Regions from separate parts of the Flintibacter sp. genome, predicted to be linked through region 1. Evidence: predicted binding sites of a transcription regulator. Region 1 holds the regulator's gene; the other holds the start of a gene.

Region 1 (4,876 bases):
ACAGCATCTTCAAGGCTCCTACCGTCCTCTACTTCAATACCTTTGAGCACGTATTCAAAGCGGTGGAGAGCGGCATGTGCCAGTACGGCGTGCTGCCCATCGAGAACAGTACCGCCGGTTCCGTCAACGCCATCTACGACCTGATGACCAAGCACAACTTCTCCATCGTCCGCTCCGCCCGCCTGAAGGTGAGCCACAACCTGCTGTGCAAGCACGGGGTGAAAAAGGAGGACATCAAGGAGATCTTCTCCCACCAGCAGGCCATCAGCCAGTGCGCCGGATATCTGTCCACCCTGAAGGGCGTGAAGGTCACCGTGGTGGAGAATACCGCCCTGGCCGCCCAGATGGTGGCCCAGTCGGAGCGCCGGGACGTGGCCGCCCTGTCCTCCCGCTTCTGCGGCGAGCTCTATGGGCTCAACCTCCTGGAGCAGAACGTCCAGGACCAGGACAACAACTACACCCGCTTCATCTGCATCTCCAAGAATCCCGAGATCTACCCCGGGGCCGACCGCACCTCTCTGATGATGACCCTGCCCCACAAGCCTGGCGCCCTTTACAATGTACTGTCCAAGTTCTACGCCCTGGGCATCAACCTGCGCAAGCTGGAGAGCCGTCCTCTCCCTGACCGGGAGTTCGAGTTCATGTTCTACTTCGACCTGGAGTGCTCCGTGTATGCCCCCGAGATGGAGCGTATCTTCCGGGACCTGGAGGAGGAGAGCGAGCACTTCCGCTATCTGGGCACTTACAATGAGGTGATCTGCTGATGGACTGCGGGCTCATCGGCCGCAAGCTGGGCCACAGCTTTTCCCCCAAAATCCACAGCCTGCTGGGGAACTACCCCTACCGGCTCATCCCTCTGGAGCCGGAGGAGGTGGGGGAGTTCCTGCGCAAGGGGGAGTTTCACGGCCTTAACGTCACCATCCCCTATAAAAAGACGGTGATGGAGTACTGTGCCGAACTCACCCCGGCCGCCCGGCGCATCGGCAGCGTGAACACCATCCTCCGCCGCCCCGACGGTACCTTGCTGGGAGACAACACCGATTATGATGGGTTTTTGTACCTGTTAAAGTCCGCCGGAGCCCAGGTGGAGGGCCGGAAAGCCCTGGTGCTGGGCAGCGGCGGGGCATCTCTCACGGTGCGGGCAGTGCTCTCCGAGCTGGGAGCCCGGGAGATCATCACCATCTCCCGTTCCGGAGAGAATAACTATCAGAATCTGGACCGCCACGCCGACGCCCAGATCATCGTCAACGCCACCCCCGTGGGTATGTACCCCAATAACGGAGTTTCCCCCGTGGATTTGGACCAGTTCCCCCAGTGTGAGGGTGTCTTTGACCTCATTTATAACCCCTCGAAAACCCAGCTGCTCCTCCAGGCTCAGCGCCGGGGGCTCATCTGGGGCAACGGCCTGGGGATGCTGGTGGCCCAGGCCAAAGCGGCCTCGGAGCGGTTCCAGGGCAAAAAGCTGCCCGACGAACTGGTGGCCGACATTACCGCCAAGCTGGAGCGGGAGACGAAAAACATCCTCCTTATCGGAATGCCCGGCTGCGGCAAGACCACGGTGGGCAAGGCACTGGCTGAAAAGCTGGGCCGCCCTCTGGCCGATGTGGACGAGAAGATCATAGAAGAGGTGGGCTGCTCCATCCCACACATCTTTGCCACCGAAGGGGAGGAGGGGTTCCGGGTTCGGGAGCACCGGGCCTTGGCCCAGATTGCCAAGGAGTCCGGCCAGGTCATCTCCGCGGGAGGGGGCATCGTTACCCGGACGGAGAACCGGGACAGAATGGAGGAAAATTCCGTGGTGGTCTGGCTGCGGCGGGACCTTGACAAGCTGCCCACCGATGGCCGGCCTGTCTCCCAGAGCGTGCCCCGGGAGGAGCTCTACCGCCGCCGGGCTCCCCTCTATGAGGCCATGGCCCAGGTGACGGTGGACAACAACGGCACGGTGGAGGACACCGTGGACGAAATTATCAAGAGGGTGATGGAATGAAGCTGTTGGTGATTAACGGCCCAAACCTGAACATGCTGGGCATTCGGGAGCCCGATATCTATGGCAAGCAGGACTTTGCTGCCCTGGAGGCCTTTATCCGCCAGGCGGCAGACGAGTGCGGCGCTCAGGTGGAGCTGTTCCAGTCCAACCACGAGGGGGCCGTTGTGGACAAGATCCAGTGGGCCTACGGGAAGATGGACGGCATCGTCATCAACCCCGCCGCCTATACCCACACCAGCGTGGCCATTCTGGACGCCCTGAAGGCGGTGGGTCTGCCTGCGGTGGAGGTCCACCTGTCCGATGTAAATGCCCGGGAGGAATTCCGGCACATCTCCTATGCGGGGATGGCCTGTGAGAAGTCCTTTATCGGCATGGGCTTTGAGGGGTACCGGGTCGCCATTCAATATCTGACTGGGAAACAACGGTAAGTCAAATTAGCAGTATCCCGGCATTTCTGCAAAGAAATGCCGGGCTTTTTTTGTTTAAAATAAATTCATAAAGTACCTATTGACAATCTTGCAGGTGGGTGGTACATTATCTTTAGCACTCAGGGAGAATGAGTGCTAAAACATAGAATGAGAAATGGAGGCGAGAGTATGGAGCTGACCAATCGAAAAAAGCGAATCCTGCGGGCCATTGTTGAGATCTATATCTCCACCGCGGAACCGGTAGGTTCCAAGGCCGTGGCAGAGCAGGCCGGACTGGACATCTCCACCGCCACCATACGAAATGAGATGGCCGACCTCACCGAACTGGGCTATCTGGAGCAGCCCCACACCTCGGCCGGACGGATTCCGTCCCCCATGGGCTACCGGCTCTACGTCAACGAGCTCATGGGTGAGCACCAGCTGACCATGCAGGAGACCCAGCGCATCAACGACGCGCTGAACCTGAAAATGGAGGAGCTGGACCGGGTCATCGACCGGGCGGGCAAGGTGCTCTCCCAGATCAGCGACTACCCCGTCTTTACCATGGCCCAGCCCAAGCAGCGGGTGACGGTAAAGCGGTACGACCTGCTGATGGTAGAGGAAAACGCCTTTATCGCTGTGGTGATGACCGACAACTCGGTGGTGCGCAACAAGCTTATCCACCTGTCCGATGAGCTTTCCGACACCCAGCTGCAGCTGCTGTCCACCGTTTTGAACAGCTCCTTTGTAGGTCTGACCGTGGAGGAGATGGAACAGACTCTGGACAAGATGGAGACCCGTTCCGCACCCGGGGCATTCAACCTGATCTCCATGGTGGTGCAGTACGCCATCGAGGTGCTTCAGGAGCAGCGCCGCCAGACCATTCACACTTCGGGGATCACCCATCTGCTGGAACACCCTGAGTACCGCAGTCTGAACAAGGCCAAGCCTCTGATGACCTACCTGGCGGAAAACCAGGAGGGGTCCAAGCTGCCGGTATCCATGGAGAACGGCCAGAATATGAATATTCTCATCGGGCCGGAAAACGTCAGCGAGGCGCTGAAGGATACCAGCGTGGTCATGGCCAGCTATGACATTGGAGATAATATGCGGGGCGTCATCGGGGTGGTAGGACCCACCCGGATGGACTACGCCAAGGTGACCGCCCGCCTGTCCTATTTCGCCGACAGCCTGACCCGGATGTTCGGTAAGGGGGAACTTCCCCCCGGCGACGGGAACGACCAGGAATAGGAGGAACATTAGTTCATGAGCAAGAAAGAAAATAAGGCGGAGCAGACCGCTCCGGAGCAGCAGGAGCCGGTGGAGCAGCAGGCTGAGGTTCAGACCGAACCCCAGGCCGAGCAGACCCAGCCCCAGGGCGAGGCTCAGAGCGAGAGCGCCGATCCCCTCCTCACTGAGCTGGAGTCCCTGAAGGATCAGGTGGCCCAGCAGGAGGACAAATACCTGCGCCTGGCCGCCGAATACGACAACTACCGCCGCCGTACCGCCAAGGAGAAGGACTCCATCTGGAACGACGCCAAAGCGGATGCGGCTGTGGCCTTCCTGCCGGTGTACGACAATCTGGAGCGGGCACTCAAGCAGGAGACCGCCGACGAGGCCTTTAAGAAGGGCGTGGAGATGACCATGACCCAGCTTAAGACCGTGCTGGAAAAGCTGGGCATCACCGAGATCCCCGCTCTGGGCCAGACCTTTGATCCCAACCTGCACAATGCCGTGATGCATGTGGAGGATGAGAACTTCGGCGAGAACACCGTCTGCGACGTGTTCCAGGCCGGCTTCCAGCTGGGCGACAAGGTCATCCGGTTTGCCATGGTTAAGGTGGCTAACTGATACGAAGCGCGGAGGCGTGCGGAGCAGCGCGGATGGACCGGAGCGAGGGCGAGCGGAGGACCGCACAGCGGTCCGCAGACCAGCCCGAGACGGAGCGAAAGCGACCCGGCCGTGCGTCCAATCCGCAGCGTGACAATATAAAACCAAATTAATTTTGTAAACAACAATCTTTTCATATATTAGGAGGAAACACATTATGTCCAAGATCATTGGTATTGACTTAGGTACGACTAACAGCTGCGTGGCGGTTATGGAGGGCGGCGACGCCGTCGTCATCCCCAACGCCGAAGGCAACCGTACCACCCCCTCTGTGGTGGCTTTTTCCAAGGACGGCGAGCGTATGGTAGGCCAGGTGGCCAAGCGCCAGGCGATCACCAACCCCGACCGCACCGTTATTTCCATCAAGCGTGAGATGGGCACCGACTATAAGGTGGACATCGACGGCAAGAAGTACACTCCCCAGGAGATCAGCGCCATGATCCTTCAGAAGCTGAAGGCTGACGCCGAGGCCTATCTGGGCCAGACCGTCTCCGAGGCCGTCATCACCGTCCCCGCTTACTTCACCGATGCTCAGCGTCAGGCCACCAAGGACGCCGGCAAGATCGCCGGCCTGGAGGTCAAGCGTATCATC
Region 2 (4,876 bases), on a different contig from region 1:
TAGAAGTCCCACATGTAATAGATGCCAACTTTCTGGCGGAATCCTTTTTCCACCGCCTTGGTGTAGATATCATAGTTATCGCTGGGGTCCAGGTTGCCCATGTCGCAGATGGAGGTAACGCCCTGAGACAACAGCAGCTCACCCAAATCCACCACCAGGTCCACCTTCTGCTCGTCGGTGGTTTCAGGAATCAGTGGGGTCACCAGGTTGCGGGCGTTCTCCCGCAGCACGCCGGTGGGCTCTCCGTTCTCATCCCGGTCGATCTGACCGCCCTGAGGATCGGGAGTGTCCTTGGTGATGCCCGCCATCTCCAGCGCCTTGCTGTTGACGCAGCGAATGTGGCCGCAGGTGCGGATGATAGACACGGGAGCATCGCTGCACCCCTCATCCAGATCCCAGCGGATGGGAGAGCGGCCCTCGGCCAGCTTGCCCTCGTCATAGCCCCAGCCTTCAATCCACTTGTCCGGTTCCTGGCTCTCCCGCACCTTGCGGATCTCTTCCTTAAGTTCCTCAATGGAATGTACCTTGGGGGGCAGGCTGGAGATCTTCTTGCTGAAATCAGCCAGCATCACCGGATGCATGTGTGCATCCACAAAGCCGGGAATCACACGTTTCCCACCCAGATCCACAACGGTCCAATCTCCGGCGGGCAGATCTTCCTGCGCTCCGACCCAGGTGATCACACCATCCTGGACCGTCATAGCCTGGGCATAACGGTTCTCGTCGTCACAGGTATAGATCTTTCCATTGATATAGGCGAAATTCCCATTTGCGTGCATAGCGCACAGCCCCCTTTCTGTTATAATAAACATAACAGCAAAATATGTGCCAAAAAAGCAAGCAAGGACACAGCCGCTGAAAAAAGACGGCAGCGTCCTTGCTTTTCCAAAGTGTAATATCAGACATTCCTCTCTGTCAAGGCATAATAGAGCCTTTTTGTCTATTTCAACAATTTTTTATTTCATACAGCCAAAAACCTTTTTCACTCTGTCTATCCATCATGTCCGCTTTTATTCGTGATAAAAATTTTTTGATATTTTATCAAAAAGTTTTTATGAAATCTCGTTTTTTTGATTTACTTCAGTTTCAGCTTTTCCATACGGTACTGCAGCTTCTGGGGCGAGATGGACAGCTTGTCTGCCGCGGCGTTCAGACGGTTAGTCTGCCGCAGCGCCTCCGAGATGATAGCCGCCTCATACTGGGACAGCAGCTGTCCCAGGTCCACCTTGCCCCGGCTCAGCTGTTCCCGGATCTGGCTCAGCGATCCAGGCTCCTCCACCCGGCTGCGCACCGGAACCTCTTCCGGCACCGGCCTGTGATCCTGCTCCATCTTGGCAAGAAGATTTTGTACCGAGTCCAGGGTGATCAAATCGCTGGTCTCGATATTGAATGCCCCTTCAATGGTATTTTTCAGCTCCCGGATGTTCCCGGGCCAGGACCAGCGTAAAAACAGATCCTGCGTCATCTGGCTCAGCCCCCGGATGTGCCGTCCCATCTTCTTATTGAACTGATCTATGTAGTGCTGGGTAAGCAGAAGGATATCTTCCTGCCGCTCCCGCAGGGGAGGCAGCCACAGCCGGACCACGCCCACCCGGTAATAAAAGTCAGAGCGCAGCCGCCCTTCCTCAATCAGACGCTCGGGAACCTCATTGGAAGCACATACGATCCGCACATGGAAATGAATATCCTCCTTGCCGCCGATCCGCCGCACCTTTTGTTCTTCCAGTACCTTCAGCAGCTTGGCCTGCATGGCGGTATCCATGGAGTTGATCTCATCCAGAAACAGCGTTCCGCCATCGGCCAGCTCAAACAATCCTTTTTTGGATTCCGCACCGGTGAAGCCGCCCCGTTCCGTGCCGAAAAACATACTCTCCAGCAGATTGACCGGGATTGCCGCGCAGTTTTGGGCAATAAAAGGTTTGTCTTTCCGGGCGCTGAGAAGGTGCAGAGCCTGGGCAAACAGTTCCTTTCCCGTTCCGGTCTCCCCATAGATCAGGGTGGCAGAATCGTTCTTTGCCACTTCTTTTACCACGCGCTTGAGCTGTTCCATAGCTGCATTCTGCGTCACGATATCATCCAGCGCAGACTGGCCATACTGCACCGGGCGGCTGGTTCCCCGCTCTGAAATATCCAGCAGCTGAGCAATATCCACCGCACCCTGAATCGATCCGTCCTCTCCCATGATGGGATAGGTTGTTGTGGTCATGGTGAGCTTGAAATTTCCCGAGGTGAGCACCTGCTTCTCCCCTACCGTGATGGTCCCGGTACGCAGCGTCCGAATCACCGTGCTGGTTTCTTCACTCAGGTCCGGATAGACTTCCAGCAAATGTTTCCCACGCACCTGCCGTCCGAAATCATCCGGCAGTTTTTCCAGGGCACTGCTGGCCTTGTAATATTCAATAATCCCATCCCGTTTTACCACCATCATGCCTTCCATGGAATCGCCGTTGATTTTCAGCAGCCGGGTGATCTGACGCAGATACTCATTCATGCCCGCTTCCTCCTGAACTTCCACGCTGGTAAAATACGTTCTGGTAACAGTTTACAATAAAACCCACTCTGGTGCAATCATGAAATTCACTACCTGCCGCTTGGCTGGAAATTTTCTTCCATTTTACATCAACAAATTGCTGATTTAATTCATTTTTCTTTATTTATGACTTTTCTTCGTATAATAAATGAACTTTTCGTTAAATTAGCACTCTGGTGTTGACAGTGCTAATTTGTGGTGCTATAACATACTCGTACCAAGGGAAAGGCCCAATGAGGGCCCGAATTGGTGGGCACAAAAGTGCAAGAATGGAGGAATGACTTATGTTGCCCAGCCTGTTTGGTGAAAGTTTGTTTGATCGTTTCTTTGATGATTCTCTGGAAAAGGAGTTCTTCGGAACCCATAATCCCCTGTATGGTAAGCATGCTAAGAACCTGATGAAAACCGATGTAAAGGACGTAAACGACCACTATGAAGTGGCTGTTGACCTGCCCGGTTTCCAGAAGGATGAGGTCAATGTGGAACTGGAGAACGGCTACCTGACCATCAGCGCCGCCAAGGGCCTGGATAAGGACCAGAAGGACGACGAGGGCCACTATATCCGCCAGGAGCGTTACAGCGGTTCCTGCAGCCGCAGCTTCTATGTGGGCGACATCCAGCCTGAGGATATCCACGCCAAGTATGAGGACGGCATTCTGAAGCTGACACTGCCCAAGGCCGATCAAAAGGCAATTGAGCATCAGAACCGCATCGCCATTCAGTAAAACAAAACAGCGCGCCGGTTTTCCGACGCGCCGCAAGCCCCGGACCGAAGATCTGGGGCTTTTTTATTGAATTGTTTCTGCCTGAGATTCTCCCAGGACCTTGATTCCCGCCTGACGCAGCTGCTGGGCTGTCACTCCATCTCCCGGTATCAAACGCCGGGAAAAGGTCCCGTCGTAGATCTCTCCGCTGCCGCAGGAGGGGGAGCGCTCTTTGAGAACCGCCAGCTCACACCCCTGTTCCAGAGCCGTCTTTAAAGCCAGCTTTGCTCCTGCCTGGTATGATTCGGTCACATCCGTGCCCTCCCGGTTTACGACCCGGCCGTCACGTTGCCGTTCGGCGGGAGGACGCGGGGTTGGCAGGCCACCCTGCACCTCCGGGCATACGGGGATCAATTCATGTCCCCGCGTCCGCAGTGCCTCCACCTCCGGATGCTTTTTCCCTTGCCCGTCATATCGGCAGGGACACCCCAACAGACAGGCACTGACTAAAATTTTCATGGCGTCTCCTTACAAAAAAGCCCGCTTTTCAGCGGGCTTTCAAGGCTTAGTGAGTGAGATAATACTTGACCAGGGTCTGGAGGAGCTCATCCCGGTCTATCTTCCGGATCAGTGCCCGGGCATTGTTATGGTTTGTGATGTAGGTGGGGTCCTCGGAGAGAATGTAGCCCACAATCTGGTTTACCGGGTTATATCCCTTTTCCTGCAGCGCCTGATACACCGTAGCCAGGATCGCCTTGATCTCCAGATCGCGCTGGTCGCCCAGACGGAATTTTCGGGTGAAATCCATCTCGTCCATCGAAAACACCTCCTAAACTAAGCATGGAAAAGATGTGCTTAGTTTACTCCAAAAACCCCGTTGTGTAAAGGGCAGCAGGTAAAAATTTAATAATTTTTTAGAAAGTGCCACTCTCCTCCGGCTCTGTCTCCTCTTTTTTCTCCTCCTTCGGCACACGTTTTATGGCAATAAAGCAGCAGATCAGATAGAGCAGCGCTAACACAATGGCGGTCACGATCATCTCCTCATTGGCCTGGCCAAAGGAATGTACATTGGGAGATGTCCAGTTTCCCATCACGATCACCGTCTCTTTGATGGTGCGATAGCCTCTTTCATATACTAAGAGTCTTGGAAATGTTAGATCCACCAAGGCCAGCGCCAAAGCGGGAAGGAGCATCCCCCGCCGTCCTTTTTTCAGTAGCGGCAGCATAGTCAGCAGACTAATCCCCGCCCAAACCGGAAGGTAGAGCTCTTTCTGTGAGACATAGAGCCAACCAGGCAAATCGTCCCGCCAGAACAGGCACCAATACCCCATAAGAACCAGCGGTGCAAGAACAGGGATCGCCTTTGTCCAACGGAAAGAAGCTCGGCTCAGACTCAGGCGCAGGCGAAACAAGTCTTTCCACGAGAAGATCAGAGCTGAATTGTCCACGCCAGGCTCTCTGGCCAGCCATCTGGCCAAAGCCATGGTCACCCAACTCAGCACCGCGGTTAAAATAAGCCAGATCAGCCCCCACATCAGCAGTGCCGCCACCAAACGTCCATTCACATTTCCTTGAAGCAACCTACTGATTTGATCGGTCAGAAACATTCCGCTGGAAGAAAGGCTAAACAAAGCCGCTGACC

What was found. The regulator HrcA, encoded in region 1, represses chaperone genes, less so after heat shock. The targets are predictions, from matches to a motif close to TGTTAGCACTCNNNNNNNNNGAGTGCTAACA.
Region 2: the regulator HrcA is predicted to act here: its motif matches at 2,694-2,724, upstream of ACLTXB_RS08885 (Hsp20/alpha crystallin family protein).

Annotation. Positions count from the first base shown of each region.
Region 1 covers NZ_JBKVXZ010000021.1:107-4,982, reverse strand. The annotation lists gene pheA (prephenate dehydratase) at 1-764, shown strand, start outside; gene ACLTXB_RS09080 (shikimate kinase) at 764-1,987, shown strand; gene aroQ (type II 3-dehydroquinate dehydratase) at 1,984-2,415, shown strand; gene hrcA (heat-inducible transcriptional repressor HrcA) at 2,584-3,645, shown strand; gene grpE (nucleotide exchange factor GrpE) at 3,661-4,245, shown strand; partial or broken gene ACLTXB_RS09060 (Hsp70 family protein) at 4,442-4,876, shown strand, end outside.
Region 2 covers NZ_JBKVXZ010000020.1:6,892-11,767, reverse strand. The annotation lists gene ACLTXB_RS08895 (amidohydrolase) at 1-779, opposite strand, end outside; gene ACLTXB_RS08890 (sigma-54 interaction domain-containing protein) at 1,076-2,491, opposite strand; gene ACLTXB_RS08885 (Hsp20/alpha crystallin family protein) at 2,815-3,255, shown strand; gene ACLTXB_RS08880 (DUF523 domain-containing protein) at 3,319-3,753, opposite strand; gene ACLTXB_RS08875 (IreB family regulatory phosphoprotein) at 3,800-4,051, opposite strand; gene ACLTXB_RS08870 (helix-turn-helix domain-containing protein) at 4,149-4,876, opposite strand, start outside.